One region of the Lysinibacillus parviboronicapiens genome, then DNA from elsewhere that is predicted to be linked to it. Evidence: riboswitches for the same ligand, from Rfam matches in the RefSeq annotation. Region 1 holds a riboswitch; each other region holds the start of a gene.

Evidence for each region. Region 1 has a riboswitch for thiamine pyrophosphate ahead of thiW (energy coupling factor transporter S component ThiW). Riboswitches for the same ligand answer to the same signal wherever they lie in the genome.
Region 2: it holds a riboswitch for thiamine pyrophosphate, as region 1 does, so the genes downstream of both, C9J31_RS11820 (ABC transporter substrate-binding protein) here and thiW (energy coupling factor transporter S component ThiW) in region 1, are expected to answer to the same signal.
Region 3: it holds a riboswitch for thiamine pyrophosphate, as region 1 does, so the genes downstream of both, thiT (energy-coupled thiamine transporter ThiT) here and thiW (energy coupling factor transporter S component ThiW) in region 1, are expected to answer to the same signal.
Region 4: it holds a riboswitch for thiamine pyrophosphate, as region 1 does, so the genes downstream of both, thiM (hydroxyethylthiazole kinase) here and thiW (energy coupling factor transporter S component ThiW) in region 1, are expected to answer to the same signal.

The regions. Positions count from the first base shown of each region.
Region 1 is NZ_CP073713.1:962,998-971,166, reverse strand. Features, by position in the region: gene C9J31_RS04535 (hypothetical protein) at 1-618, opposite strand, end outside; gene C9J31_RS04530 (peptidase U32 family protein) at 630-1,586, opposite strand; gene C9J31_RS04525 (cysteine desulfurase family protein) at 1,601-2,770, opposite strand; gene C9J31_RS04520 (iron-sulfur cluster assembly scaffold protein) at 2,781-3,134, opposite strand; gene C9J31_RS04515 (LuxE/PaaK family acyltransferase) at 3,148-4,305, opposite strand; gene C9J31_RS04510 (MFS transporter) at 4,701-5,897, shown strand; TPP riboswitch at 6,043-6,146, shown strand; gene thiW (energy coupling factor transporter S component ThiW) at 6,435-6,923, shown strand; gene C9J31_RS04500 (VWA domain-containing protein) at 7,020-8,169, opposite strand, start outside.
Region 2 is NZ_CP073713.1:2,472,423-2,480,591, forward strand. Features, by position in the region: gene plsY (glycerol-3-phosphate 1-O-acyltransferase PlsY) at 1-217, opposite strand, end outside; gene parE (DNA topoisomerase IV subunit B) at 650-2,626, shown strand; gene parC (DNA topoisomerase IV subunit A) at 2,623-5,052, shown strand; TPP riboswitch at 5,191-5,302, shown strand; gene C9J31_RS11820 (ABC transporter substrate-binding protein) at 5,550-6,545, shown strand; gene C9J31_RS11825 (thiamine-binding protein) at 6,546-6,839, shown strand; gene C9J31_RS11830 (ABC transporter permease) at 6,836-7,609, shown strand; gene C9J31_RS11835 (ABC transporter ATP-binding protein) at 7,584-8,169, shown strand, end outside.
Region 3 is NZ_CP073713.1:4,172,808-4,180,976, reverse strand. Features, by position in the region: gene C9J31_RS20280 (AAA family ATPase) at 1-1,308, shown strand, start outside; gene C9J31_RS24080 (hypothetical protein) at 1,344-1,466, opposite strand; gene C9J31_RS20275 (magnetosome magnetite crystal formation protein family) at 1,528-1,860, opposite strand; TPP riboswitch at 1,986-2,093, shown strand; gene thiT (energy-coupled thiamine transporter ThiT) at 2,458-3,018, shown strand; gene map (type I methionyl aminopeptidase) at 3,145-3,900, shown strand; gene C9J31_RS20260 (hypothetical protein) at 3,929-4,642, opposite strand; gene C9J31_RS20255 (polyphosphate kinase 2 family protein) at 4,850-5,674, shown strand; gene C9J31_RS20250 (GNAT family N-acetyltransferase) at 5,894-6,481, shown strand; gene C9J31_RS20245 (beta-class carbonic anhydrase) at 6,652-7,215, opposite strand; gene C9J31_RS24075 (hypothetical protein) at 7,402-7,536, opposite strand; gene C9J31_RS20240 (aminopeptidase) at 7,675-8,169, opposite strand, start outside.
Region 4 is NZ_CP073713.1:3,616,910-3,625,078, forward strand. Features, by position in the region: gene tpx (thiol peroxidase) at 1-263, opposite strand, end outside; gene C9J31_RS17515 (RDD family protein) at 524-1,135, opposite strand; gene sppA (signal peptide peptidase SppA) at 1,148-2,161, opposite strand; gene mbcS (acyl-CoA synthetase MbcS) at 2,342-3,928, opposite strand; TPP riboswitch at 4,119-4,217, shown strand; gene thiM (hydroxyethylthiazole kinase) at 4,305-5,060, shown strand; gene thiD (bifunctional hydroxymethylpyrimidine kinase/phosphomethylpyrimidine kinase) at 5,060-5,881, shown strand; gene thiE (thiamine phosphate synthase) at 5,874-6,509, shown strand; gene C9J31_RS17545 (alpha/beta-type small acid-soluble spore protein) at 6,597-6,815, opposite strand; gene thiI (tRNA uracil 4-sulfurtransferase ThiI) at 7,016-8,169, opposite strand, start outside.

The DNA.
Region 1 (8,169 bases):
ATTATAAAGTCTTAATGTATGGCAGGACCTCGAAGTCGATACCATTGGGTAATGTAAAAAGCCATTTACTTTTATCCCTTCATCTCTGAGCATGTTTACTGAATGCTCCATGTAAGCATGAATATCTGCATCTATTTCTGTCACACCATATTCTTTTAAAAGTTTTATCATTGCAGGATTACCAAAATTCAATTGCAAGTAATTCTCTTTAATTGTCTGATCTTCGTACTGTAAAATATCTTCATACCACGGGCAGTTTCCATAACTAAAAGCCAATTGTCTGCCTACCGATAAGGACACTGTTGAGGGGAGTTGCTGTTGTGCTAAAAAACGCATAGTTCCCCAATCATTCACGATGAAATTTATTTCATAATGAAAAAAACGCTGCATTTTAGTAAAAAATCCGTTCATAGCTGCTTCAAATAAAATAGGCATTTCGACTTTCACCTTTTTGTCTCGTTCCAATAAATAATGGATATGTTGCTCTTCAATGCCATTCATTTTATAGTGGCATCCTGAATGTCCTAAAGAAACAGTTTGATAATTCCCTAAAATTTCTTCGGTTAATTCATATAAATGTTCGTGGTGAATCCGTAGTTCTTTTAATGGCGTTTTCAACTAAGCACCACCTAAATGTATGTTTTTGTAATAGCAGTTGATTTGTAAGTACATCGGCATTTTTCACAAAAGCGTGGCACCCATTTCATAATCCACATTAACTGCTCCTGCTCCATGACTTTCATTTTTTGTTCTACAGAGAATCCAGAAACCCCCATCTCTTTCCATTCATTAAACATACTGACCACCATGGCTAATGTAACAGGATTAGGTGCTTCCCTACCGATAAATTTGATAGCTGTCACCCCAGCAGAGACTAAATCTTCTAAATTACACAAACTACAATCCGTTGCACTATCTAAAATATGATGCTGTTTTAGTTGATTGTTTAATGGAGACAGTATTCGATAGAGTGTTCTTACACCTTCTCCTATTTCACCATTATTTGGGCTTTCCCATAAACGACAACAATTAGCTATGCTTCCTGTTCCAAAATTGCCTGTAATCATCAGTTCAACATCTAAATCATGAAGTGACTGAATTTCTTCTAATGTCATGGACTGTGAAACGGTTATACGGCTTACGCCTAATTCTGTTAACATTTCTGCCCCATATTTATTGACTGGCGCTAATTGCGAACCCGAAATAATCTGAGTATCCCTCTCTACATTGGTTAGAAGATTAAGAGCTTGCATAGAGGAAATTGTGATAGCATCTACACCTTTCTCAAGGGCTCTATAAACATGATGTTGAAAACTTGTCTCTAAGTTGTTGGGAATGAAAGGTGTATTTGCCATGAATATTACTTTCATCTGATGCGTTTTAGCCATGGACATTATGTCGTCTAAATCTTCCCAATCAGAGAAGTGGGCAGGGTAATCAGCTACTGTTTGAAACTTATTATCAAATGACATCTGCTGAAAAAGTGGATTAGAGACGCCAAAATAGATTTCATTTGCACCCGCCTCTATCATTTCTTCCATCATAAATTTTGAGCGCACTGGTGCTACAATGTTTAATTTATCCATTTTATTTTTCCTTTCTATCCTACAGGGAGAATACTTCTTAGACGGGTGACAGCTTCTTTCAGACTGTCGACAAGGTAATCAATATCTTTGTAGTCTGTATAAAGGCCAAAACTAATACGTATAGAAGATTTAATTCTTTCTTCAGACAGTCCGAGAGCAAGCAATACATGGGAAAGCTCAGCTTTTTCTGCACTACAGGCAGAACCGATAGACACCGCAATGCCATATACTTGACTTAAAAGAACCGACAGCGCTTCTGCTCTAATATTCGTAAAGGATATATTAAATGTATTTTGTAAGACATCCCCTTCTATTTCAGGACTATTCATCTCAATTTGTTCAATGGCATATTTTATTTTTTCTAAGAAATAGTTTCTTAAGGCAACTGTATTGTGTTTATGTTGCAATAACTCTTCCGTCGCTAAAGCACAAGCTTGACCAAATCCAATGATACCCAATAGGTTTTCAGTACCCCCTCGTAGGCCGTTTTCTTGCCCACCACCATGAAGTAGCTGAACTAACTGTTGGTTTCCTTTTTTTAAGTACAATGCGCCCGTTCCCTTAGGACCATATATTTTGTGCGCCGCTAACGATAGCGCATCTACTTCTAAATCTTGAACATTTATAGGAATTTTCCCAAGTGCCTGCACAGCATCTACATGAAAGAAAATATCTCTATTTATTTGCTTAATGGCTTTTGCCATCTCTTTAATTGGTTGAATGGTACCAATTTCATTATTCGCGTACATGATTGAAATTAATGCGGTATGTTCATGGATAGCATTCACTAAATCTTCTATAGCTATAAATCCATTAGCATCTACAGGTAAATAGGTAATTTCTGCACCTAGTGAGGCTAAATAATGACACAGCTCTAAGGTCGCCGAATGTTCAATTTTAGAGGTAATGATATGAAATGGTCGCTTATCACAGGCAAAGAAAAAGCCTTTTAAAGCCGTATTGATTGACTCTGTACCGCCAGATGTAAATAAGATTTCTGAGCTATCTGCGTTAATTAATGCTGCTACTTGTGATCGTCCCTCCTCTATTTTTTCTTTCGCTAATTGACCAAAAGAATGACTGCTTGAGGGATTACCAAATAACAATAAATTATCTACCAAAATAGAAGCCACTTCCTCACGAAGAGGGGTAGTGGCATTATAGTCAAAATACTTCCCTAACATAAAAAACCTCCTATGCTTCACTAAGTATTTGCTCAAATAAATCATGTAAAATATTTAAACAGTGCATTTGTGGAGGTTCTAGTTCTCCCAGCATACTATCAATTTCATGCGCTAACAGTTGAGCTATTTCAGCTAAGGATTTACCGATAATATAATCTGCAAAAATATCAGCCGTTGCCAACGACGTCGCACAACCGTATGCCTTATATTTTGCATTTACTACCCTTCCATCTGTGACTTTAATTTTCATGAAAATGGTATCTCCACAAACAGAATTACCAATTTTCAATTCTCTATTGGCATCAATCACATCTCCTGAATGCCTAGGTTTGCTGAAATAATCAACGATGATAGAATTGTACATGTTGATACCTCTCTTATACTTCTGTCATTTGACTTTTTTCTTCAGCCGCATCCATATGCTTCTCTAAATTAATAGCACAACAGCCAATCTCTGCCCCTGCTACCCTTGATAAATAAACGACTTTTTGACCGTTTCTTCCACATTCACATGTATTTTCTTTCTTTAAATACACTAAATCCTCTGTTTGAATAAATCCTGGATATGAAAGTGAAGTAGGGTCAAATATTGCTAAGACACCTCTTTTTCCTTGCGGTACTTCTTCAGCTAAATTTTTGGGATTTCTTAAAGAAAAATGAACCCAAGGTGGCACATGCTTCGATTGTTTCTCGCACTCTATGGCTAAAATATTTGATTCAACTAAGCCATACATATCTCTAATATTTTCTTCTGGGATACCTAAGTATTCAGCACATTCTTTATTGTATTGTTCGCGTGGTATTTCCATACCGGAGAATCTTTTCCAACCTCCTAAATTAATAATCATTGTCTTATTATCTAGTTTTAAATGTATATTATTCGTTTTTAGGTAATTTACTAATTTATAAATTAAAAATGGCGGCCCAATAATGTGACGCGTATGAATATTTTGCCATTTTTCCAATGTTTCAATTGCCTCTTTAGGTTTAAAAGAAGCTCTTTTCACAAGACATCTTGTTGCATCAAATAAACCTGAAAGCATATTTAGCACTTTAACCATGCCCATCTCTGGCATTTCTTCAGGGGATGGGAATAAGAACAGTCCAGCTCCTCTAGAAAAGGCAAACATTTCTCTATACATCGCATATATACTAAAGACACAATTGTTTAATGTTTCAGCATCTCTTCTAGATATACTTGGTATGCCACTTGTACCAGTACTGCGCATTTCAAATTCAATATTTTCTAAAGAGGTTGATAAAAGTAAATGTGAGTCAGGTCTTTTAAAGCTCGTTACCGGAATTAATGGTATTTTGTGTAAATCATCCAAACTTTGAATATCAGCTGGTGTAACCCCACTATCTTCACAAAGCATTCGATAAAACTTATTGTTTTCGTAATGATGTTGAAAATTTTGAGCAATTAAATATCCTTTTAGTTCATTGACCTTTGCTTCATCCCAATGAAATAATTGTTGTGTTGCCCCAATCGCTGTAGTTACGGGGTTAAATCCTAATTCTTTTAAATTTTCCATAGCCGTTTGCATAGATACCATCGTACATTTTCTCCCCTTTTTATTATCTTTTAATAGAAGCTATAAAGACTGCTAATGGTTGACTATTAGCAAAAAGTCAACTACGATAATTTACTATTATTACAAAAAAATTGAAATAATTATCGATATAAGAAGATTAACATAACTATCAACGTTGTAACCCCTAATCCAATACCAATAAAAAAGTAAATCCCGCAAAAATATGCGGGATTTCCTCATCGAACAACAGTAGAAAAAACACAGTCGAAACTATTATTTGCAAAATAAAATGTCAACTTTTAATTGATGTGCTTCTCATACTTTAATCCAATAGCCAAGCCTCATTTCTTTATGATAGACTGTAGTATATTTGATTAGAAAAAGGGGGGCTATAGATGACCCAGCAGAAGTCGAATAAGGCGGCTTTGTATATTTTAATGTTTAATATGTTTATCGCAATGGGGAGTATTGGTATTATTATTCCTGTTATGCCTGAGTATTTGAAAATATTTGGGGCTGCAGGACAAGTTCTTGGCATGCTTATCGCAACGTTCGCCTTGGCACAATTTGTATTTTCTCCAATTGCTGGGAATCTTTCCGACCAGTATGGTCGAAAAAATCTCATTATTTTTGGCCTCATCGTAACTGGTCTTGCACAAATTTCATTTGGGCTTTCAACGGATGTTTGGATGCTCTTCCTCGCACGTTTTTTTGGAGGTTTAGGTTCTGCCTTCATCGCACCTCCTATTATGGCATTTGTAGCTGATGTGACAACATATGAGGAACGAGGCAAGGGAATGGGTATGTTAGGGGCAGCAATGTCTCTTGGCTTTATGATTGGTCCGGGTATAGGTGGCTTTTTATCGAAGGTTAGTCTGCACTTCCCGTTCTATACAGCTGGATCTGCAGCGATTTTAGCAGCTATTCTATCATTCTTTCTTTTACCTTCTTCAAAACCAAGCACATCCCAAAAGGCGCAAAAACAAGACAATCTTGCGAAGCAGATGGTACGCTCTGTCCAAATGCCTTACTTTGTAATGCTCATCATTATGCTTGTGTTCTCGTTCGGAATTGCTAATTTCCAAACGACTTTATCATTATTTGTTACAAACAAATTTAACTACACACCTACTGATATTGCCATTTTATTGGTTGTTGGTGGTGCGTTTGGTGTTGTTGTACAAATGTTTATAATTACACCTCTTTTTAATCGTTATGGTGAAATGAAAGTTGTGTTAGTCAATTTATTTATTGCAGCCGTTTCTATTTACTTAATATTATTTGTCTCTGGCTTTGCACTTATTTTAATAGTAGCTACAATTTTCTCCACTGCGACGACATTGATTCGACCAGCAGTCAATACGCTAATTTCTAAACTCGCTGAAAATGAACAAGGTTTTGCCGCTGGTCTTAATAATGCCTATATGAGTTTAGGTAATATGATTGGCCCTGCTTTAGCAGGTATCTTATTCGATTGGAATATGAACAGCCCATATATTTTTGGGGCAATTATATTAATGGCCTGCTTCTTCCTTGCCCTCATCTGGACATTGAAAAAAGCGCCACATCTTATGCACCCTGATTCGAAATAGTCTGAAAAATATTGACTATTTTTAGTAGTATGTTACATTATTAGGTGAAAAGCGCATACGCGAAATAACAACATCAAGCATATCACTGAGAAAAGTCATGGATAGCAAAGTATATACTTTCTTACCTATAAAAATTAAATCGTTTCAAAACCACTAGGGGAGTCTTTCTGACTGAGACGTGTATGTAACCACGGACCCTTCGAACCTGATCTAGTTCACACTAGCGTAGGGAAGTGGCGACACTTGCTTTTTTTAATATGTAAATGCAAGGCCGCTTCCTTTCGTTGTGAGGAAGCGGTTTTTTTGTGTTCATTTTCGACAGATTGTGCTTGAAGTGATGTTAAGTAAGCTTTCAGCGATATTTTGCATGCTATCCGTGATTTCGTGTGAGTTATCAGGGATTTTCTCATGCTATCAGCGTTTTCGTGTGAGTTATCAGCGATTTTCTGCATGCTATCAGCGATTTCACATGAGTTATCAGCTATACCAGGTTCTATTTGTGGTTAGAGAGCTATCTACCAAAAAGGAGTGAAAAAGGTGTCAATTCGAAAATTAACTATTATGGCTTTATTTGTCGCCATTGCTGTAGCTGGCTCTACTTTTGTCTCAATTCCAACAGGGATTGCACGTGCCTATCCTATACAACATGCCGTTAATGTTATTGGAGCCATTTTTCTTGGCCCAGTACCTACTGTTATAGTAGCCTTTGTCACAGCTATTATTCGAGTTGTTACAGGAACAGGCTCTCAATTAGCGATTCCAGGCAGTGTCATCGGGGCTTTGTGTGCAGCTCTCGCCTATAAATATAGTGCTAAGGCTTGGCTCGCAGGTGTTGGTGAAATGTTTGGGACAGGTATCATCGCATCCCTTATAGCAGTGCCTTATGCACATCTTTTAATGGGTACCTCTGTTGCTGCATTATTTTTTATGCCTGCTTTTTTAACATCAAGCATTATTGGAGCAGTTCTGGGAATTATCGTTGCCAGCAATCTGCGGAAAACCGTACTTATCAAAAGCTTTATATGACCACGTTATTAGCGAATAGAACTTTATTGATTTCAAATAACACAAAAACGCAGTGCAAAATTTTGCACTGCGTTTTAAATTTAAAGTATTCAATTATTATTGACGTTTCTTCATGCCCTTTAATAGCTGTGCTACATTTGTATCCTCAGCCTGTACTGGTGTATCATTTGCAATTTGCTGTGTTTGCTTCGCCTTTGTTAAGAAACTCCAGCCAAAACGTCGGATTGTAATATCTATGAAGAATAGTAACATCCCTGCTAATAGCAGCCAGGTTGCAATATTTTGGCGCTCTGCCCCTTTTTGCGTGAAATCACGGAACACTTCCTGTGGTTCTTCTAACACACTACCACCTGTTTGCTTTGTAAGGTCTTCCACTAATTTTTCATTTACTGGACGTAGTTCATACTCGGCACTATACGGAACACTTAGACCAGCCTGATAAATTGCCTGTTCTTCATCGGCAATGCGGAAAAAGATAAGACCTGGTTGTGCTTGTACAGTCGCCCGAACTTGCGAGGCAGATAATGTTTCGAGCTGCATTTCTAGCTCTTCTCCTGCCTCATTGACAGCGACGATTTCTAAAAATGCCGCTTCATTTGTCGGGTCAGTAATAACAAAAGTGCCATCCATATCTAAACGTACGTCATAGGCTACATCATTATAACTTGGTAGCATTTGCGAAATCATCGTTTGCCAAAATGTGCCCCATTCCTGCCATCTTGCCCAGTCTCCTGTCCATTTCCCTGTGGAATCTGATGTGAAAGCGAATGTTTTGCCTAGTCCATATTGCCACTGTGCTATCACTGGATCTTGCTTCTCGCTTTCTGCGATTACAGAAGCGCCCTGCTTCGGAGTTGTACCTATATACGCATTCATTTGTGGCACGCCATTTGCAAATAATGAATGCCAACCCGAGGCATTATAAATCGTTGGATAGAAAGGATTATCTTCAATATATGTGCGTGAAATCATCGCTGTCTCGCGTGATAATATGGAAGGAATGGTCTGTTCATCAATAACATCATAGAAACGTCCACTCCCCATTTCACTTAAAGACTGAAGTAAATGGCCATCCGCATCTTGTCCAATCGCAACTGTCGATAGTGTAACCCCATTCTCTTTACCAGTTGCAATTAAATCCTCATAATTCCCTGATTGTGATTGTCCGTCAGTTAATAAAATAATATGCTTACGTTGTAATTTTTGATCGGCCAAATTTTCATATGCCTTTGCAAGGGAGCTATAT
Region 2 (8,169 bases), 1.5 Mb from region 1:
GTGTCACTAATAATACAGCTGCTGTTCCTTTTAAAACATCCATTATCGTTACGACTAAACCAGCTTTTTTTCCTAAAATGCGGAAGGTATTTGTAGCCCCTAAGTTACCGCTACCATGCTCGCGGATATCTGTTTTATAAAAAATTTTACCAATCCATAACCCCGAAGGTATAGAGCCGATTAGATAGGCACATAAAATAATAAGTCCATTTAGCATAGGTGGACTCCTTTCATCCTTAATATATCACTTGGTACTAATAGTATGTAATAAGTATTTTACACTTTTTCTCACTATTCTACAATGTCATGAAGGAGATTTCATCACGAGCCTTGAATTCAATAACAAAAGGAAAATATTTCTTGATGATCGTAAGTTGTATATCATCGGCTTGAGGTATAATAAGATAAGTTATTTTGTCACAATCTATATAAATTAACTTTTGTTCTTTTTAAAATATAGGTAAAATGGCAATTTTGTCAATCACACATTCCTTTGGTAGAATAGAAGTCTATCTTTAATTTCCAAGCGAGGCTTAAATATAAAAAATAAATTTATTTGTGCCTGTTACTAGCTATTGACAGGAAATGCTATTATTATTAGGAAGAGAACGTAATCAGAACATGCGTTTGTTTTTTGGAGGGGAATCTTTTGGCGAATAAACAGTCACCTAGCGTCTATAATGATGACGCCATTCAAGTATTAGAAGGATTAGAAGCGGTACGAAAACGACCCGGCATGTATATCGGTTCTACAGACGGCCGAGGACTTCATCACCTAGTTTATGAAATCGTGGATAATGCGGTGGATGAAGCACTCGCTGGCTTTGGTTCTCATATCATTGTCACAATTCACAAAGATCAAAGCTTAAGTGTTCGAGATTTTGGACGTGGAATGCCAACAGGTATGCATAAAATGGGGAAACCTACTCCAGAAATAATTTTCACCGTGCTTCATGCAGGTGGTAAGTTTGGACAAGGCGGCTATAAAACGAGTGGTGGTTTACATGGTGTAGGTTCATCTGTTGTAAATGCCTTGTCAACTTTTTTAGAAGTAACGATTCATCGAGATGGCAAAAAATATCAACAACGTTTTGAAAACGGTGGCCATCCCGTGACAACGCTTGTAGAAATTGGTCAAACAAAACAAACAGGCACAAACGTACATTTCCTACCAGATGACACAATTTTCTCAGTCACAAAATTCAACTATGATACACTTGCAGAACGTTTACGTGAGTCTGCGTTTTTATTAAAAGGCTTAAAAATTGAATTAATCGATGAACGCGAGGAAGGTAAAAGTGATGTTTTCTACTATGAGAACGGCATTGAAGCTTTCGTTGCGTATTTGAATGAGGAAAAAGATGTACTCCATCCCGTGAAGTATGTAGAAGGTATCCAAGATGATATTGAAGTAGAGTTTGCCTTCCAATACAATGACGGCTATTCAGAAACGATCTTGTCGTTCGTGAACAACGTCCGTACACGTGATGGCGGAACACATGAAACCGGTGCTAAAGCTGCATTGACACGCGTTTTTAACGAATATGCACGAAAAATAGGCTTACTTAAAGATAAGGATAAAAACCTTGAAGGAACCGATATTCGTGAAGGATTAGCGGCGATTGTCTCCGTTCGTATTCCTGAACATTTACTGCAATTTGAAGGGCAAACAAAAGGCAAGCTTGGTACAAGTGAAGCTCGTTCAGCCGTTGATTCTGTAGTTTCTGAGCAGATTTTATATGTTCTTGAAGAAAATGCAGAGCTCTCTGCTTCTCTGGTCCGTAAAGCCATTCGTGCTCAGCAAGTGCGTGAAGCGGCGCGTAAAGCACGAGAAGATGCGCGTAACGGCAAGAAAAATAAAAAAGCTAGTACCATTCTGTCAGGTAAGCTAACGCCAGCTCAGTCTCGAAATGCTGCTAAAAACGAATTGTATCTAGTCGAAGGTGATTCAGCTGGCGGTTCGGCTAAACAAGGTCGAGATCGTACGTTCCAAGCGATTTTACCATTACGAGGTAAAGTCATTAACACGGAAAAGGCCAAGCTCCAAGACATTATGAAAAATGAAGAAATTTCAACAATCATTCATGCGATTGGCGCTGGTGTTGGCACAGATTTCTCCGTTGAGGATTCAGCCTACGATAAAGTGGTAATTATGACCGATGCCGATACAGATGGTGCGCATATTCAAGTATTGCTATTAACGTTCTTCTATCGTTATATGCGACCACTAATCGAAGCAGGGAAAGTTTTCATCGCACTGCCACCTCTTTATAAAGTATCCAAGGGTACAGGTAAAAAAGAGGTGATTGCATATGCATGGACTGAAAATGACTTGCAAAATGCCATCAAAAAAGTAGGGAAAGGCTATATTCTTCAACGGTACAAAGGACTTGGAGAGATGAATGCCGACCAACTGTGGGATACAACAATGAACCCAGAAACACGTACATTAATTCGTGTGACGATCGAAGATGGAGCACGGGCTGAGCGACGTGTGACAACATTAATGGGCGACAAGGTAGAACCACGTCGTAAATGGATCGAAGCAAATGTAAACTTCGGTATGGAGGATGATTCGAATATATTAGACAATGAATTCATCCAACAAGAGGAGGACCAAGCATGAGTAGTACGGAAAAGTTTCAAGATTTACCATTAGAAGAAGTAATGGGTGACCGCTTTGGTCGCTATAGTAAATATATTATTCAAGACCGCGCGTTGCCTGATGCACGTGACGGTCTAAAACCTGTACAAAGACGTATTCTGTTCGCCATGTATACAGAAGGGAATACACATGAGAAACCATTCCGTAAGTCGGCTAAAACAGTCGGTAACGTTATCGGTAACTACCACCCACATGGTGATAGCTCCGTCTATGAAGCAATGGTTCGAATGAGTCAGGATTGGAAAGCGCGTCATATGTTGATTGAAATGCACGGTAATAACGGTTCGGTCGATGGAGATCCACCTGCAGCGATGCGTTATACAGAAGCAAGACTTTCTGCCATTGCGGCCGAGATGCTACGGGATATTGGCAAAAAAACTGTAGAATTTGTGCCAAACTTCGATGACCAGGATATGGAGCCTACTGTGTTACCTGCACGCTTTCCAAATTTGCTTGTTAATGGCTCGACAGGGATTTCTGCTGGTTATGCTACTGATATTCCACCGCACGCGCTTAACGAGGTCTTAGATGGCGTTTTAATGCGTTTAGATAACCCGAAATCAACAGTCGATGAACTCATGACAGTCATCAAGGGGCCAGATTTCCCAACTGGGGGCATCATACAAGGTGTAGATGGTATTAAAAAAGCGTATGAAACCGGGCGTGGTAAAATTATCGTACGTGCTCAGGCTGTCATTGAACCACTAAAAGGGGGCAAGGAGCAAATCGTTATCACCGAATTGCCCTATGATGTCAATAAAGCGAATCTTGTGAAAAAAATTGATGAACAACGTGTCGATAAACGACTTGAAGGCATTGCAGAAATCCGTGACGAATCTGATCGTACAGGCTTACGCGTTGTCATCGAATTAAAAAAAGATATACCAGGACAAGGTATTTTACATTACTTATTTAAAACAACGGATTTGCAAGTAGCTTATAATTTTAATATGATTGCCATTCATAATCGACGTCCGACGATGATGACATTGCCCTTGCTGCTTGATGCATACATAGCGCATCAAAAAGAAGTTGTCACAAATCGCTCTATTTATGATTTACAAAAAGCAAAAGAGCGTTCTCACATTGTGGAAGGGCTTATTAAAGCGCTATCCATTTTAGATGAAGTGATTGCGACCATTCGATCATCCAATGATAAGCGTGACGCTAAAACGAATTTACAAGTGAAGTTTGACTTTACAGAAGTACAATCTGAGGCGATAGTAAGTTTACAATTATATCGTTTAACGAATACAGATATCACAGAACTTCGCCATGAACAAGATGAACTAAATGCACTAATTGCAAAGCTTGAAGGTATTCTTAACAGTGAAGCAAAACTAGTGCGTGTCATAAAACAAGAGTTACTCGATATTAAAAAGCGCTTTACTGAACCACGTCGTTCAAAAATCGAACGTGAAATTGAAGAAATTAAAATAACATTAGATGTACTTGTCCCAAGTGAAGAAGTAGTTGTAACAGTAACGAAGGATGGCTATATTAAGCGTACATCTACACGTTCTCATGCTGCCTCCAATGGTCAAGATTTCGCCATGAAGGATTCCGATTATTTATTGTATGAGGAAAATTTAAATACGCAGCACCATGTGTTACTTTTCACAAATCGAGGCAATTATATTTATCAACCCGTGCATGAATTACCGGATATTCGATGGAAGGACCTTGGCCAGCATATTTCAAGTATAGTGCCAACCAATGAGGATGAATCCATTATTGCGGTATATGGCTTCGAAACATTTGAACAGCCAAATACCTATATTTTAACGGCGACCAAAGATGGACAAATTAAGCGCTCACCGCTAAGTGATTATGCGGTAACTCGTTATTCTAAGCCTATTAAAACGATGAATGTCAAATCCGGCGATGAAATGATTTTTGCGGATCTTGTGACAGACGAGGCAGAATTATTATTAATCACAGATACGGCCTATGCGATTCGCTTCCCAATTGAAGAATTGCCTGTAACGGGGGTGAAAACAGGAGGGGTGAAAGGCATAACGCTGAAAGAGGGCGAAGCTTTAGTAGGTGTAACGATATTAAAGCCAAGTGACACGGAATATGTTGTGATTGTGACACAGCGTGGGGCAGTGAAGAAAATGAATGTCGCTGAGGTAGATATAGCCAGCCGTGCAAAACGAGGGCTAAAAGTATTAACCGAGTTAAAAGCAAATCCTCACCGTATCGTCTCTGTTACTCGAGCTACGGATGAAGAGCAAATTGTAGTGGAAACTGAAAAGGGTGTGCAAGAAGTGATTGATGTGAAAGGGCTAACACGCTCAGATCGTCATTCGAATGGCTCCTTTAAAGTTGATATAGCTACTGACGGTGCAATTGCCCATGTTTTAAAGGCAAAAAATGAAAAATAGCTAAACAATCAAGCCCATGTTCTTTTTCGAGAACTGGGCTTTTTTTGATTTATTAATTAACAATAAAATCTCTATGTAATTAGAGCCTTGTCATTTGCTTAGAGATATGGGTATAATAGTCCTCGAAAAGTTCATATGTTAAGAATGTAGGGGGGCTGGTAGTTGCCAGCTGAGATTGTGTCCGTTCAGACGCTGACCCTTTGAACCTGATTTGGCTCGTACCAGCGTAGGGAACATCTACTCAAAAATATAGTACTATTATTTTTTGATACCGATTTCAAACGTCTGGGATGACTCCTGGGCGTTTTTTTATGTCTTGGAGTTATCCTGCAACATGCACGAGTCGCATTAACACGCTTGAAAATGCAGATACACATCTTACTTTCATTTCGAAATTGTCAGCGCCTTTTACATAAAAGGGACGAGTACGTTTTTCAAATGGTGATGACAGCATTCAAACATGAACACTTTCACACTACTTACTGGGAGGATTCAGCATGAAGAAATGGTTATTGATCCTTGTTGCAGCACTATTAACATTAGTCGGCTGTAACGCTCAAGAGGACAAACAAGAATCGAATTCATTAAAAAAAGTATCAGTCGTACTTGACTGGTCACCTAATACAAATCACACAGGACTTTATGTGGCTAAAAAGCTTGGTTACTTTGAAAAACAGGGCTTAGACGTAGATATTCTATTACCTGGCGATGCAGGAGCCGATCAGCTTGTTGCATCTGGCAAGGCTGAGTTTGGCGTAAGCTACCAAGAGTCGATTACACAAGCACGCGTGCAGGATGTACCATTAGTATCGATTGCAGCCGTTATTCAACATAATACGTCAGGTTTTGCGTCACTTGCTGCGCATGGTATTACATCACCAAAAGATTTTGAAGGAAAAACGTATGGCGGTTGGGGGGCTCCTCTTGAACAGGCGGTATTGCAATCATTAATGCAAACAGAGAATGCAGATGTCAATAAATTAGATATGGTCAATGCCGGTGATTTAGATTTCTTTACCATGATGCAGAAAGACATTGATGTTGCTTGGATATACTATGCTTGGACAGGGATAGAAGCGGAACTGCGTGGTGAAAAGCTCAACATGCTGTACTTAACAGACTATAGTGAACAGCTTGATTATTATACACCAGTACTTGCAACAAACGAAAAAATGATTGCGGAGAACCCGGATACGGTAAAGGCATTTGTTGCGGCCGCAGCAAAGGGCTATGAATATGCCATCAATCAACCGAAAGAAGCAGCTGATATTCTACTAGAAGCGGCACCAGATTTAGATAAAGAGCTTGTACATAAAAGTCAGGAATGGCTAGCAGACAAGTATCAAGATGATGCCGCACAATGGGGTGAACAAAAATTAGCCGTATGGAGAAACTATGCTGATTGGATGACAAGTAATAATGTTTTAGAAGGTGAATTCAACCCAGCAAAGGCATTTACAAACGATTTTTTACCAACTAAGGAGGCAAAGTAAATGGCAAATTCATTAATCAGTGTACAAATCATACCGAAAACTGAAAAATATGAGGACGTTATTCCTTTTGTTGACGCGGCGATCGCTGTTATCGATGCTTCAGGAGTAAAATATGAGGTACATCCATTGGAAACGACAATGGAAGGTGAACTCTCTACTTTGCTTCAAATCCTAGAAGAAATGAATAGCAAGATGATTGAGCTTGGGGCAATAAACGTTATTACACAGGTGAAAATTTTATATCAGCCAACAGGTATTACGATGGGGACGTTGACGGAGAAATATCGTCCATGATTCAGGCAATAAAACAAGGGAGGACGATTATTTTTATCGTCTTCCTCTTATTCATATGGGAACTAATTGTTCAATTTGCACAAATTCCACAGTGGCTGTTACCTGCACCGAGCGCCATTATAATAGAAGCAGTTCAATCCTATAAAGCATTTTTACCACATGTCTTTGCTAGTGTACAGTTGGCACTCTTAGGTCTTGCCATTGGGATAATCTTTGGGTTAAGTGTTGCTGTATTGTTACATCGTTCGGCTATGATTCGGGAATTATTTTATCCCATCCTGATTGTGTCACAAAATGTACCAGTGCTTGTACTGGCGCCACTATTAATTATCTGGTTTGGCTTTGGTTTGTTGCCGAAACTCATTATTATTTGTCTGGTTTGCTTTTTCCCAATTGTGATTGCGGCTATGGACGGATTTCGCCAAACCTCACCTGAGCTAAAACACTATTTTGAGATGATTGGTGCAACCAAGGCACAAACATTCTGGAAACTTGAATGGCCCTATGCCTATCCAGCTATTTTCTCAGGCATAAAGATTGCGGCTACGTATAGTGTTATGGGCGCTGTTATTGCAGAGTGGCTTGGTGCTAAAAAGGGCATCGGTGTCTATATGACACTTGCACAATCTTCTTTTCGTACGGACCGTGTATTCGTGGCCATTTTTGCCATCGTTTTATTAAGCTTATTGTTATTTAGTGGCATTCGTGTGCTCGAAAAGCTCGTTGTGAAAGGGAGGGGACTACATGCTGAACATTCAAGGCATTCATAAATCATTTGGCTCACTGCAAGTCATTAACAACTTATCTTTTGAAGTAAAGGAAGGTGAATTTGTTGCGATTATCGGCCCGTCTGGTAGTGGAAAAAGTACCCTCTTTCAATTAATTGGAGGTATTTCCGCCTTAGATGGGGGGGCAATTTTGTTAGACGAAGAAGATATACAGCTAAAAAGAGGAACCATCGGCTATATGCCTCAACAGCCCTGTTTACTCCCTTGGCGAACGATTTTAGAGAATGTCACGATTGTAGAGGAACTACAGCAGCAACCACATATCGAACAAGCACGGGCATGGCTAGAAAAGGTAGGACTCGCACAGTTTGAAAATGCTTATCCCAATGCACTATCTGGAGGCATGCAGCAGCGTGTATCATTTATTCGAGCAATCGTTAGTGATAAACCTATTTTATGCTTAGATGAACCGTTCTCAGCGCTTGATGAGTTTACAAGACTAGAAATGCAAGCATGGCTGTTATCTATTTGGGAACAACACCGAAAATCGATTTTGTTTGTCACACATAATATCGAAGAAGCTCTTTTTTTAGCAGATCGTA
Region 3 (8,169 bases), 1.6 Mb from region 1:
CAACTAAACTCTTCACTACGATATGTTGAGGAGCAAGTGGCACTGTTAAAAGTGGTTAATGATCAATTAGCTGTCTCACGAACTCAGCAAAAGAGTCAGCGTGAAAGGACACAGCAACTACAAGAGAAACAAACACAGTTAGAGCAGTATTTTGCTGAACAGCAAAAGGTGTTAACAAAACAGCAGATAATTGTGGAAGAGCAACAAAGGCATATACCTGAAAACATTCAAACATTACAAGCTTTACAACAAAAAATTGCTGAGGTAGGTGTACAAAAAAAAGCGCTACAAACAGCTTGGCAGGCTAGTCAACAAAATTTACAATCTGCTAAAGAAGCTGTGAGCAACGCAGTAATGGCGGAGGAACTAGCTAAAAAAGCTTATGAAGAGATTCACGCTAGTCTAAACGAAAAACGTGAGCAATTTTCAGTAAGTATGAAAGAAGTGGGTTTTGAAAGCTATCAGGCGTATGAAACGGCAAAGCGTAGCATTATGCAATTGGACACTTTACGGAAAGATTGTAATGATTACACTTTGCAACTACACACATTACAAATTCAAATTGCCGAAGGAGCTAAGCAGCTTGAAGGGAAAGAGAAAAAGAATTTAGCTCTATTAGAAGAATCACTAGCACAACTACGTGAGACATACGAGGTAGCATTTAATACATTGCAACGGACAAAAGCTTTTGCTGCAGCTTGTGGAGATTTTATCGTGAAAGTAGAAGAAACGGCTAAAGAAATACAATTACTTGAAAAAGAGGCGGGGCGTGTGAAGGAGCTCCATGCTTTATTGAATGGGCAAAATGTGAAAAAGCTTTCCTTTGAGCGTTATATTCAAATAAACTACTTAGACAAAATCACAGCAGCCGCAAATATTCGTCTGTACCATTTATCTAATGGGCAGTTTGAGCTTCGACGATCAGATCGATTGGAAAAGCATGCAAAACAAAGTGGACTTGGTCTTGATGTATATGATGCCTATACTGATCAAATTCGGGATGTCAAAACATTGTCAGGTGGGGAGAAATTTAATGCCTCTTTAAGTCTGGCGCTGGGCATGGCAGATGTCATTCAAAGTTTTCAAGGGAATATTCGAATCGATACAATGTTTATTGACGAAGGTTTTGGCTCGCTTGATGAGGAGGCATTGAATAAAGCCATTGATGCACTCATTGATCTACAAGAATCGGGTCGTATGATTGGCGTTATTTCCCATGTTGCAGAACTAAAGGCCTCTATGCCCGCTGTTTTACATGTTGAAAAAACCTTAAGTGGACATAGCAGAACACGGTTTGAAGTGAAATAAAGAAAAGGCGTTCCCTTATAGGATACGCCTTTTCTTTATTTTCTTCGAGTCATTGGGTTGGGAGTTGTTCCCTTTTTTGCAGCTACCACTTTCTTGACAATTGGAATCACTATAGGCGCTAATTTGACAGCAGTTTTTACGATTTTAGATACTTTCATGAATATCAGCTCCCTTTTACTATTAGTTCTACCTGTTTAACTCGAGGATGAAACATAATTACTAACGGATAACGCGTACAGCCTGAACAATATTCCAGATGATAATGCCAAGAGATACGAGTAAGTAAATCGCAAAAGCAGCCAACCAAATGATAATGAATGTACTGCCAGTTGCATCAGGTTCAAACGTATTGAATGACATTGACGAAAACAGGAAGACGATAAAGAAAATGATGCCGAACAGAAAAGGAATTAAATGCGATATAAGCGCTCGGATTGAATGGCGCTTCACTTCACTATCCTTTGACACGAAATAAACAATTAACGGCACAATAAAAGGTGCGAAAAATATACTGAGATAACTAAAGGCAGATAATATTTTTTGATTCTCCATAGTTGTCCCTCCTTATTTAAAATTTACGCATGAAAAACTCAAAAGTTTCAAAAATTAATGAAGAAATGGTTGTAATCACAAAAGTGTTTGCGTACAATGAGGATGTTCAAGCAAAATTAAGATGTAACGACCACAAGGGGAGCTGATGATGTCAGCTGAGACTGGGCACGTAATGCCTTTACTCTTCGAACCTGTAAGTTAAAGCTTGCGTAGGGATGTGGATAGAAACCGACACTTTTACGATGTGAGGCTCTGTCCTGGCATCGTTTTTTTATCTTCAATTAGGTTAGCGAAGAAAAGAGGAGTATCCTTTTTTAGTAGGTGCTCACAGGCCAACAGAATGAAGCTAAAGTCTCTAGGGGTGTTATGGATTTTGAAAGGAATTAAAGATGGTATCTTAACGTAGGAGATGTAGCAATGTAGCTACATTGGTAAAGATGCTACAGCCTAAGGTATTGTTGTATAAGCATATTTCAAAATTTGTACACCTATTAACAGAGGCATAATAGATTGCCAGATTGAGCACATCATATTTAAATAACTGATTTCTATTCCTGCTCTTGTATCCTACATCGGAACAAAGGAGAGAATAATATTATGGACAAAAAAAGACTATTAATGCTGGTGGAGATTGCGATTTTCGCAGCAGTGGGTCTTGTACTCGATCAAGTTTCTTTTAAAGTATGGGCACAAGGCGGCTCGGTTAGTCTCGTGATGGTTCCCATTATTTTAATGGCATTTCGTTGGGGGCTTTTTGCAGGGCTGACAACAGGACTACTTATTGGCGTTATGCAAACGATGTTCGGTGCGTACATTGTACACTGGCTTCAAGGTTTATTGGATTATGGGGTTGCTTTCACAGTAGTTGGTGTAGCGGCGCTTGTGCGTAAGCCTGTACTCGAAGCTGCAGCGAACGTAAACAAAAAGAAGATGGCTATTTTTATAATCATAGGCACTGTTTTAGCTGGATTTTTACGCTACTTGTCGCATACGGTTGCAGGAGCTGTATTCTTCGCAGAGTATGCTGGCGATCAAAACGCTTGGATTTATTCCATTATTTATAATGGAACATATATGCTACCAGCAACAATCTTAACTGCTATTGCAGGTGTTCTTTTATTCACAGCAGCACCACAGTTAATGCAACGAAAATCTTAATGTGTAAGCCGTCTGTTCCTATAGGGTACAGGCGGCTTTTCTAAGCTAATTAGCGCGTATTGTTCATCATTGGTTTGTGGATGTGATATATTAGAGTGTAGATATTAGATGAAAGGGACGTTAAAAATGATTGTAAAAACGCAAGAAGAGATTGAAGCCTTTAAAAAAATCGGTCGTATTTGTGCTGAAATTCGTGAAGCAATGAAGGCTGCTACAAAACCAGGTGTGACAACACTTGAATTAGATGAAATTGCAGGCCGTATGTTTGCGGAAGCAGGAGCTATTTCTGGACCAAAAGGTGAATATGATTTCCCAGGTTACACTTGTATTAGTGTTAATGAAGAAGTAGCACATGGTATACCGGGAAGCCGTATTATTCAAGACGGGGATATTGTCAATATTGATGTGTCAGGTTCGCTAAACGGCTATTTTGCTGATACTGGTATTTCATTCGTAGTCGGAGAAGGTTATGAAGATAAAGAAAAACTTTGCCGCGTAGCGAAAAGTGCTTTTGAACGTGCGATGACGAAAGTAAAAGCTGGTTCTAAATTAAACCAAATAGGGAAAGCTGTTGAACGTGAAGCTTATGCGAACGATTTAACAGTCATCATGAATTTAACAGGTCATGGACTAGGTCGCTCTTTACATGATGAGCCAAATCACATTTTAAACTATTACGATGCGTGGGACTCAACAATTATGAAAGAGGGAATGGTGTTAGCGGTTGAGCCGTTCATCTCAGCAAAAGCAGAGCATATTGTTGAAGCTGGTGATGGCTGGACATTCATTACACCAGACAAATCATTAGTTGCTCAAATCGAGCATTCGATTATTGTTACAAAAGACAAACCAATTATTTTAACAACATTAGATGAAGCATAATCAATAGAAAAAAATCCTGCTTACCATGTTATTTTTGGTAGGCAGGATTTTTTTTAATAAATTGTATACCAACAAGGAGCACACCGCATAAAAATAAGGCGGCTGTTGTCACGAGTAATTCATCAAAGCCATTATGTAACGCAATACCTATATAGGCCCAGATAAAAACACTCGGATACACAATATCGAAGTGATGAAAGCGAATATGTAGTGCTATGGCAACTCCAATAGTCAGTAAAATAACTGCCCAAAGTGGATTGCTAAGACCGAAGCCGTTCCATTCATACGATGTTAATGTAAAACTTGCATTTGTCATTAGAGTAAAAGTCGCCCAAGCGAGATAGATAGAAAATGGCACTCGACCTGTTAGCGCATTATTGCTAAGTGAATACGTATTGTACAGTAAAAATAAATAAATTACTAATATTAACGTACTGCAAAGTGACACGATAAATAATTCGTGATGCCAAAACACAATGGCAAACGCCTGCAATATACAAATGCTACTAAAGAGAACAGTCTGTTTAATAGTTGTCTTTTTGAAATTCATAACTAACCAATAGCCGAGTAAAAAGTAAACCACAATCCAAATTACATAACTAACATTAAAAGGCGCAAACATAACGGGAAAACGATTAGAGATTTCTAACGTAGATTGACCATTTATTTTTATGAAATAGGATGAAAAGGTTAGGATGAGTGCGACAATATAAGAAATTGTCATCAAAATAAATTGAGGCATAGTTTCCTCTCCCTTCCTGTTAAATTGTATAGGGAAAAGACAAATAAGTATAGGACTGTCACAAATTTTCTATTTTCATTATAGCGGAAATTGCCAATAATGTATCGTCTTGTTTCGTCAAATTTATCTACAATTTACCATTTGGATAGGCATCCATATATTTCTTTAGTACAATATGAATAGCTAAATTAAAGGAGTGAAGTTTTAATGACTCAAAATCTAAAAAATCTTGACCTATCGATTGAACTAGATAAAAAAATGTATAAAAAGAAATTAAAAGTACTCCAATATGAAATGTTAAATGCCCAGCAGTTTTTACTAAACAATAAAATCGGGCTTATTTTAGTATTTGAAGGTATGGATGCGGCAGGGAAGGGCGGTGCTATAAAACGTCTAATCGAACGCGTAGATCCTCGTGGCTATGTCGTGCACCCTATTTCAGCACCTCAGCCACATGAACTTCGCTACAACTATTTACAACGTTTCTGGAGAAAATTACCTCAGCATGGGCAAATCGCAATTTTCGACCGTTCCTGGTATGGTCGTGTGTTAGTAGAGCGTATTGAAGGATTCGCAACAAACAACGAGTGGACTCGTGCATACGAGGAGATTAACCACTTTGAAAAGCTTCTAACAGATGGTGATTATATTATCGTGAAATTCTGGCTTCATGTGTCAGATGAAGAGCAGCTAAATCGTTTTAAAGAACGGGAACAGGATCCTTATAAAGCATGGAAATTGACAGATGAAGACTGGCGAAATCGTGAAAAAACACCACAGTATATAGATGCTGCAAATGATATGTTCGATAAAACAGATAAAAAGAACGCCCCATGGATTTTAGTGGCAGGCAATGATAAGAAACATGCGAGGGTTCAAGTTTTACAAGAAACCATTGCACATATTGAGCGTGAAGCACAAAAACGTGGTTTACATTTAACAAATGTTTTAGATAAAACCTATTTAGAAGATACTGAATCCTCTAGTATGGAAATGTTGCAAGTGCAATCGGATAAAGAGGAAAAAAATTAAATAATCGGATAGATGCTGTGATAACAAGACATGAACAATATTAGTTGTAGCAGCATCTTTTTTTACATACAATAAAGTAAAACGGGGATCTTTCATCCCCACTGATTGTAGTGGAAGCATCGGTTTTTTGTCAGTTAATCGCTCACCTAACTGACTCATATTGACCGTTGATGCGGGATGAACATATACTGACTATTATTGGAAGGCTAGTGTGGAGATATGGTGCTTAAAATTTGGAATCTATTGAGGAAAAAGGGTGGAAATGTGGTATCGATTCAAGGGGGAAAATGCTACGTTCGCACATTCCAAGAACAAGATGCACAAAATTTAACTGGTCTCGTAAGTCGCAATAAATACTTTTGGTCTACATATGAACCATTACAACGACCTGAATACTATACAGTAGATGCTCAATATAAAAAAATTCAAGAAAGTTTGTATTTAATGGATTCAAAACGAGAGTTTTCTTTCGGTATTTTTGAGCTAGGTACAAATAACCTAATAGGGCATATTGCGCTTTATGCTGTAAAACGTTTACCGTATTCAAGTGCATTTGTTGGCTATGCGATGGATGAGATTTATGTAGGGAAAGGGATCGTAACAGAAGCAGTGGAATTGGTCGTGCGCTTTGCGTTTGAACAAATAGGCTTGCACCGAGTGGAGGCGTATGTTTCGACACAAAATAATGCGTCTATCCGTGTTTTAGAAAAATCAGGATTTCAACGAGAAGGACTTTTAAGAAAGCTTCTGTATATTAATGGGGAATGGGTAGATCACTATATGTATGCCTGCTTAGATGAATCCTAACGAAAATTGAAAAAGATGTGTCTATCATTCGAGATCTCGACGGATAGACACATCTTTTAAATTTTTATCCGTGTACGACTACGCGACTGTAAATCCTAACACTATGCACATTAAATTTCTTATATGACGAAAATAGTGTCAGTCACCATGTTGCACAGACATAGAAATTTTTATTGATTCGTGCCGTCTTCTATTAAATCAAGGCGACCTGTATTTGGATCGATTACTAAGCCGTGAACAGGCACACTTTTCACCATAAGTGGATGATTACGAATTGTATCGACACTTTTCTTCACACTTGTTGCTACGTCGCCGAAACCACGTAAAAACTCTTTTAAATCTATACCGGAATATTCCATCATTTTAATTGTTTCTGTGCTAATACCGCGATTCACCATTTTGGTTAGCATTGCTTCAGGATCTACTGCACTCATACCACAGTCATAATGTCCTACAACATAGACTTCATCTGCTTGTAGTTCATAGACAGCTACAAGTAAACTACGCATAACTGCACCAAAGGGGTGACTAACTAAAGCACCAGCACTTTTAACGATCTTAACGTCACCATTGCGTAAATTCATAGCTTTAGGTAACAGTTCTACAAGTCGAGTATCCATACAAGATAAAACAACGATTCGCTTATCAGGGTACTTTGTTGTAATAAAAGGCTCATATTTTTTCTCTTGAACGAAATCTCCATTAAACTCTAGAATATCTTTTAACATTGTCATGAAAGATTGCTCCCTTCCCTACAGAAATATTTTAGAGCAAAAATATAAATATGCAAATAATAATGACAATATTCGCGTAATTTTATGATAAAAAAAAGGAGTTTAGTAATTTATTTAGCGAATCGAAATAAAGATGTTACAAAAATGTGAAAAAACAGCTACGGTAAGTAGCTGTTTTGAATAGGCTTAGAATTTTTCGCTTGGCTTTGGATCTACAGTTACTGAAGATTTAGAATCTAAACCAACTTGTAGGTAGTGGATGAAGAATGCTACAGAAATTAATAAAACGACTGAAAAGCCAAGTACAGTTGTGATGAACATTGAAAAGCTCCTCTCTACTAATTAATCTACTAAATTGTTTACTTTCATTATACAATAGGTTGCTATGAAAATCTAAGGATAATTTATGACATCCATAACATACCTTGGCTAGAATACTATAAAACGGTGTCTATTTCTCTAGAAAGCCCAATTGCCATTACGGAAAATTGGTTCAATTTGACCATCTTCCATGATACCATCAATATTCATATTAGCAGAGCCAATCATAAAGTCAACATGTGTTAAGCTTTGATTGAGGCCGTGTGCAAGTAAGTCATCTGAAGACATGTCTTTGCCACCCTCAATACAAAATGCATAAGCGCTACCAAGAGCTAGATGATTCGAGGCATTTTCATCAAATAATGTATTGTAAAATAATAAACCTGATTGAGAAATAGGTGATTGATGTGGGACAAGTGCTACTTCCCCGAGATAGTGAGCACCCTCATCTGTTGCGATAAGTGCTTCTAAGATTTCTTGTCCCTGCTTTGCCTGTACCTCAATAATTCGGCCTTCTTTAAATGTTAATGTAAATTGATCAATAATATTGCCACCATAGCTTAAAGGCTTAGTGCTAGATACATAACCATTTACTCCTGTTTTTAACGGAGCTGTAAAGACTTCTTCAGTCGG
Region 4 (8,169 bases), 2.2 Mb from region 1:
GGTAGATCCACAGATACTGTGTAAATAACGACATTATCGCCTAAATTTGCTGCTTCTTCATTAAAACGACGTGTTTGCGCATCGCATACACCTGTATCTAATGATGGGACAACACTAAATAAACGAATTTTCCCCTCTGAATCCTTTAAAGAAACAGCTGATAAGTCATTAGCTAATACAGTGAAATCTGGTGCTTGGTCTCCAACCTTTACTTCGTTCCCTACTAGTGTTACTGGACCATTTTTAAATGTTACTTGTGCCATATTAACGCCTCCTTCATCATATGTACATAATCTTACTAAATGTAGGGAATTAATTGCAACTGAGACAGCTTAAACTGAAAAATGATCTTTTTAAGTCCGAGTGATTTAGTTTCTAGCTTTAATTGTATTGATAAAATTATTGGAATTTTTATCATACCATTTCTGTTGTTGACACGTCATTGTTTGGGAATTTTCTATCCTTTATACTGTTGTGAATTATTAAAAAGGGCTGTCTCAAAAAAATTGAGACAGCCCAATCATCACTCTTCTATTTTTGCATCTATCGTTTGTTCCAGTTTTTCAGGCTCAGGAACTTTCTTCTGAAGAGGTGAAGCTATAGACTCTTCTTTTTTTTCTACATAAATTTTCTCATGGACAACTGTTGTCTCCGCAAAAAAATCATGTAAGCCTTGATTGTCTGGCAATATCGCTACAAAAATATACAGTGGCATAAAGATATTACTAATAAAGCGGCCAATCCAATCTCGGAAAAGCACATCTGACCATGTTAACTTATCATGCTTTAATGACACAACACGCAAACCACAAGCCATTTTCCCTAAAGTTTGACCGAGAAATTTCGTCATCAATACGAAATAGCCATAATATATAATCGCTGAAATAATTGAAATTGGTGCATACCATACTGTTTCCGATAACGACCAATCCATTAAATAAAAAATCGGGTTAACAAGTATGCCGACAACAGCACTAATAATGAGGCCGTCCAATAAGAAGGCCCAAAGGCGTATCCAAAAGCCTGCCGTTTTTAATGCGTAGTGTTTAGTTGCTAACAGCGTTTCTTCCTTATCAGGAAAACGCTCTAAATCAAAAGAGGGTTGCCCTTGTATAACGAATTCATTATTTGTCATGGTACACCCTCCTTAGTATTCACCGTATAAGTACATCATTTTTGGCGCTCTATAGTCAGCCATAATCTTCATTAGCATTTTTTCCTCAGCAGATGGACCAAACATTGAACCAATCTTCATGCCAACATAAGACTGCCAGCCACCCATATCGTATGTGTATTCAAACAGTGCTGCATCCTCTAAACCATAATCAGCACGTAAAGCGGCAATCGTTGCTTCTTCATCACCGATTTCATCGATTAAGCCTGCTTCAAGTGCCTTTGTTCCTCCAAGAATTCGACCATCCGCTACCTTTTTAACATCGGCTTCAGACATATTACGACCTTTTTCAACAATATCAACGAATTCTTCGTAGGTTTCATTAATCATATCTTGCATCATCGCACGTTCTTCTTCCGTAACATCACGCATCGGGCTTAACATATCCTTATGTTCACCTGATTTAAATGTCTGAAATTTCACGCCCACTTTTTCTGCTAGCTCCTGGTAATTAATTGATTGCATAATAACGCCAATAGAGCCTGTTATCGTATCGCGATGCGCGAAAATTTTATCTGCAGGTGCGGCAATATAATAACCGCCTGAAGCTGCCATTGAGTCCATTGATACATAAATCGGAATTTGGCGCTCCTCTTTAATTTCTAACAGCTTTTTATAAATTTCTGCTGATTCTTTTACACCACCACCTGGCGAATTAACACTCAACACAACTGCCTGTACTGTTTCATCATATAAAATATTGTCTAATTGTTCTAAGAAAAACTGGTGATCATAAGCTACCGGCTGCCATAAGGAACTAGACCCAATATCTTGAATCGTCCCATCGACTTTTAAGTACGCGATTCGTTTATTATAATCCTCACCCTCAATCACCGTTTCAAATACTTCTAAATTATTGCCAGCCATTAAGCTGTCAAAACTACCAAAGAAGTCTGCTTTAAATATTGCAAATACGGTGTTAATACCTAGTGAAACTACCAATAATACACTTGCAATAATTAAGGCTACCCACCTTTTAACATTCATGTCTTTCCGCCTCCTCAACACCTTATACGTGTCAACGTCTAAAATGTTTCACTTTTTTGCAATATTATGCAATAGTTTTATCTTATACATTTTGCCATAAAAAAGCTTTTTATACATAAAAAAAACCAAAGTTCATAAATTTGGCATGAACTTTGATTTTCGACATTATTTCCTAGGAAATTATTTTTGCGTATACTGATACTTTTCAAGCTGACGTAGTTCGACACGGCGAATTTTACCCGATGCGGTCTTTGGTAACTCCTCAACAAATTCAATCGCACGTGGATACTTGTAGGGCGCTGTTAATGCTTTTACATGATCTTGGAGTTCTTGAATAAGTGATGCAATGCCTATTCTTCTATCATGCAATACTACAAATGCCTTTACAATATTACCACGTACTTCATCAGGACTCGCAACTACTGCAACTTCTTTCACAGTTGGATGTTTCATTAATGCATCTTCAACCTCAAATGGTCCAATGGTGTAGCCTGAAGAAATAATGACATCATCACCACGTCCCTCAAACCAAAAATAACCATCTTTATCTTTATATGCACGGTCTCCAGTGATATACCAATCACCACGGAATTGTAAGCTTGTACGTTCTGGGTCTTTAAAATATTTTTTAAATAATGCTGGTGTTTCACGATGAACCGCTATATCACCAACGGCACCATCTGCAACAGGGTTACCAAAATCATCAATAATTTCTACCGTATTTCCCGGCGTTGGTTGACCCATTGAGCCAACACGTGGCTCCATACCTACCATTGTTCCAACAAGTAATGTATTTTCAGTTTGACCGTAGCCATCACGTACCTGAAGTTTAAAGTTTTGTAAGAATATTTTCGTAACCTCACTGTTCAGCGGTTCTCCTGCAGATACAGCTTGACGAATGCTACTCAAATTGTAGTGTTGTAAATTTTCAAGTGCTGCCATAAAACGATATTCAGTGGGCGTACAGCACAGAACATTAATATTAAATTTTTCAAGTAACGTTAAGTATGTAGCTGCATCAAATTTTCCTTTGTAAACAAAAGCTGTTGCTCCACTACCCAATGTTGCAAGGAATGGACTCCATATCCATTTTTGCCACCCTGGAGCTGCAGTAGCCCACACTATATCATTTTCTTCAACGCCTAACCAATTTGGTGCTGTTGTCCGCAAATGTGCGTAACCCCAACTGTGTGTATGAACAGCAGCCTTTGGATTGCCTGTTGTGCCACTTGTGTAGGCAAGAAATGCAAGATCCGTACATTTCGTTGGTGTGGCGCTTGTATAGGTAGTGGGTTTATTTTTCATTTGCTCTAGCAAAGGATGCCATGGTGCATGTGCCTGACCAATGACAAACTGCTGCACGTCCTCTAAATTTTCCACCTCATCAAATTGTTCAATATATGGCTCATAGGCAATAACCGCCTTTGCATCAGCATGTGTGATTCGATAGTCTATATCCTTTGCACGCAACATCTCAGAGCTTGGAATAATCGTTAAGCCAGCCTTTAATGCAGCAATATAAACAATGTACGCCTCAACTGATCTTGGCACCATAACTAAAATTACATCTCCTTTGACTAATCCTTGAGATGTGAATACATGTGCTGTCTGATTTGCCTTTTCAAGTAAAGTTGCATATGTAATATATTGTATATCTTCGTTTTCGTTATAAACTATTAAAGCATTTTTGGTTGGATTCTGTGCATACTTTTCAATTTCTTCTGCAATGTTATACCACTCTGGTGCGAGTAAATCTTGTCTATTCATGGCATATGCCCCCTTCGCTATGCCCATTATAAAACTCATTTTTCTTGATTTTCAATGGAAGAAGCCTTAATTTTGAAAAGTCATGACAACTATCATACTTCTTTATATGGCAACAGTCACTGCTTTTATGATAATTGGAAATCGCTATTGAACACGGAGAAAAAGTATGGTACATTTTGGTCAACTAAAATCATGATTGCAGGGGGACTCGTCTTGAGTTGAGAAGGTAAAACCTGACCCTTTGAACCTGTTAGTTAATACTGACGTAGGGAGCAATACATCTTGTTATTGATGAAAAGCTCTTTTTACGTGTACTCTTTGCACGAAAAGAGCTTTTTTTTGCATGCTTACGTCCACCCAAAAAGGAGGACTTACTATGATTTTACAAACAATACGTAAACAACAGCCACTTATTCACTGTATCACAAACTATGTCGTGGCCAATTTTCAAGCAAATGGCTTACTGGCAATTGGTGCTTCTCCTGTAATGGCCGATGAAATCGATGAAGTTACAGAAATGGTAAAAATCGCTTCCGCGCTATTATTAAATACGGGTACGATAAATGATCGTACAAAAGAATCTATGTTACGTGCGGGAGAAATGGCCAATACACTTGGCATCCCAATTATTTTAGATCCCGTTGGTGCAGGAGCGACTACTTTTCGCAAAAAAACAATACAGCATTTATTAACGCAAGTTAAATTTGCTGTTATTCGTTGCAATATTGGTGAGCTTGCTGCTATTGCCAATGTAAATTGGCAACAAAAAGGCGTCGACAGTGGCAGCGGGTCAATTTGTATTGAGGATGAGGCAAAGCAAGTTGCTCAACGCTATGATTGTATAGTTATTGTGACCGGTGAAAAAGATTTTATAACTGATGGTAAACAAATGCATTGGATTGATGGGGGACATCAGCAAATGACAGAAGTCACAGGGACAGGCTGCCTATTAAGTGCAATTTGCGCAGCCGCTTATGTTGCACAAAATGAGCCATATAAACAATTAGTAAATACTTTATTGGCCTATAAAAAAATAGCTGAACATGCTGCTTGCTCTACTCAATATATTGGTGATTTTCAAATTGCTATCTTAAATGAGTTACATCGTCTTTCAAAGGACGGTGAAAAATAGTGCATATCGTGACTACAATTGCAGGCTCAGATAGTGGCGGCGGTGCAGGCATTCAAGCAGATTTAAAAACATTTCAAGAATTAAAGGTATTTGGCACATCTGTGATTACAGCGTTAACTGCTCAAAATACATTAGGTGTGTATGATGTTTTATCCATTGATCCAAGCTTTATCGAAAAACAATTTTATGCACTATTAGAGGATTTTTCAATTAGTGCTATCAAAACAGGAATGCTTTTTTCTGCTGATGTTATTCAGACCATTGCAAATATAATGGCTGACTTGGATATACCACTTATCATTGATCCAGTAATGATTGCTAAAGGTGGCGAAAGCTTATTGCAACAACAAGCAATCGAGGCATTGCGATGTTATTTATTACCATTAGCAACTGTTATTACGCCAAATATCCCGGAAGCAGAAGTATTAACAGGCAAAAAGATTGATACCCCAGCTTCAATTAAGCAAGCTGCTCATACACTTTTGCAACTAGGCGCACGATGTGTTGTCATGAAAGGTGGTCATTTATCTGACAAAAAATTTGCGACTGATTATGTATTTTTTAAAGATGGTCGATCATTTTCCATGCAAACGGCACGTATTGCAACAAACAATACACACGGTACAGGCTGCACATTTTCTGCTGCATTAACAGCTTTTATTGGGTCTAACTTACCAATAGATCAGGCTATTTTGGAAGCGAAAAAATTTATTCAGCTTGCCATTACACATGATTTATCTATTGGCAATGGACACGGTCCGACCAATCATTTTGCCTACCATAAATACAAAGGTTTTTGCGAGGTGATTATTCATGAATAACCACGATTTAAAGCTCTATTTTATTATGGGTTCGGCAAACGTTCATAAACGACCTCCATTAGAAGTACTTGAAGAGGCGTTACAATCAGGCATTACCATGTTTCAATTTCGCGAAAAGGGGCCAGACGCATTAACTGGGCTAGCTTATGAAATTTTTGCTCAAAGTTGTCAAAAGCTATGTAAGCAGTATCATATTCCGTTTATCGTCAATGATGATATTGAGCTTGCTTTAAAACTTGGTGCGGATGGCATTCATATTGGGCAAGATGATTTTCCTGTTGCAGTTATCCGCGAGAAAATTGGAGATATGTTACTTGGTGTGTCTGTTCATACAAAAGATGAAGTGCACACTGCTTTACAGTACGCAGCTGATTATGTAGGTATCGGTCCTATTTTCGCAACCACTTCTAAAAGTAATGCCAAACCTCCAAGTGGTACTGAATTTCTACAACAAGTTCGTTCTGAACACCCTGACTTGCCTATCGTGGCAATTGGCGGAATTGATGAGTCCAATGCACAACTAGTATTTAAAGCTGGTGCACATGGAATAGCTGTAATTTCTGCTATATGTGAAAGTGTAAATATTAAAGATACTGTCTTAACTTTGACATCAATTCAACCTTCTTAAACGGAATAAAAAAAGCAAATTTAAACAAACTAAAACCAGTGCCTTTTACGGTCACTGGTTTTAAGTTTATAAATGCTTATGCTGCATTTATTGGTTGTTGTTTGGCATACCTTTTAATTGAGATTCTGCCATTTGTACAAGACGTTTAGTGATTTCACCACCAACGGAACCGTTGGCACGAGCTGATGCGTCAGCTCCTAATTGAACACCAAATTCTTGTGCAATTTCGTATTTCATTTGATCTAGTGCTTGTTGTACACCAGGTACTGCAAGCTTGTTAGAACTGCGGTTGTTGTTGTTTGTCATGTTTCTCACCTCCTTGTGAATATAGAATGTGCGTTATTTGTTTTTTAATACAAAAATTTTATAGGTAAAATGTAACTGCAAAGGAAACCTATTGACAATCAATAAAAAACCATCTCAAAATTGAATTTTGAGATGGTTTCTTTCCTATATATATAACAAATTCAAGTTTGCATAAACAGCAAAACAATTGTAGGCTTTTTTTATAAAAGATCTGCAAATTTATCTGCAGGCTGCTCTTTTTTCGGGAAAATATAGACCTCACGATTTTTCACAGCTCGTTCAATGAGTTCATCGAAATCAGAAAAGCTTTCATAATGCTCCACTTTTTCAAGTTTTGGTTTCGTTTTTGGACTAGCCGGCGTGAAAATTGTACAGCAGTCTTCGAATGGTTGAATAGACGTTTCGTATGTGCCGATTTTCTGCGCAATATCAATGATTTCTAATTTATCATTTGAAATTAGCGGACGTAATATCGGTGTGCTTGTCACAGCGTTAATTGCTGTTAAGCTTTCAAGTGTTTGACTTGCTACTTGCCCAAGACTTTCTCCTGTTACAATTGCAAGTGCACCGATTTCTTCACGTACTTTGTCCGCAATTTTTAACATCATACGACGCGTTGTTGTCATCGACACATTTGATGGTACTTTTTCTTTAATAAGAACTTGAACCTCTGTAAAAGGAATAACATGTAGACGAATACTTGCACCAAATTTCGTTAATTCATTGGCAAGTACTTTTACTTTTTCTAATGAATTTTGACTTGTATATGGTGGGCTGAAGAAATGAATTGCTTCTAAGCGAACGCCACGTTTCATCATTAAATATCCTGCTACTGGGCTATCGATACCACCTGAAAGCATCAATAAAGATTTACCGTTAGAGCCAACTGGCATGCCACCAGCACCCGCAATAACTTGCGCCATCATATAAGTTGCATCATGGCGCACCTCAACACGAAGCTCAACATCTGGTTTTTTCACTTTAACTGATAAATTTTGATACTGTGGTAACACATATCCCCCAATTTCACGCTGAATAGCATGCGAATCTAATGGGAATGTTTTATCTGTCCGTTTTACTTCAACTTTAAAAGTCAATGGTTCACTTTTAAATGTATCCATAATTGTAATCGCTAGTGATTTCATTGCTTCCATGTCTTTATTACATGCGGCAACTGGACTAAATGATTGGATTCCGAAAATTTTTGGTAATCCGTTTAGTAATACGTCCATTTGTGCCTCATCTTGAATTGCAATGAACATACGGTCTCGCTCTGTACGAATGTGTAGATGGCCTAAATCTGCAAATGCATGGCGAATATTTTCACGCAAGCGACGGATAAAATCCATCTTAT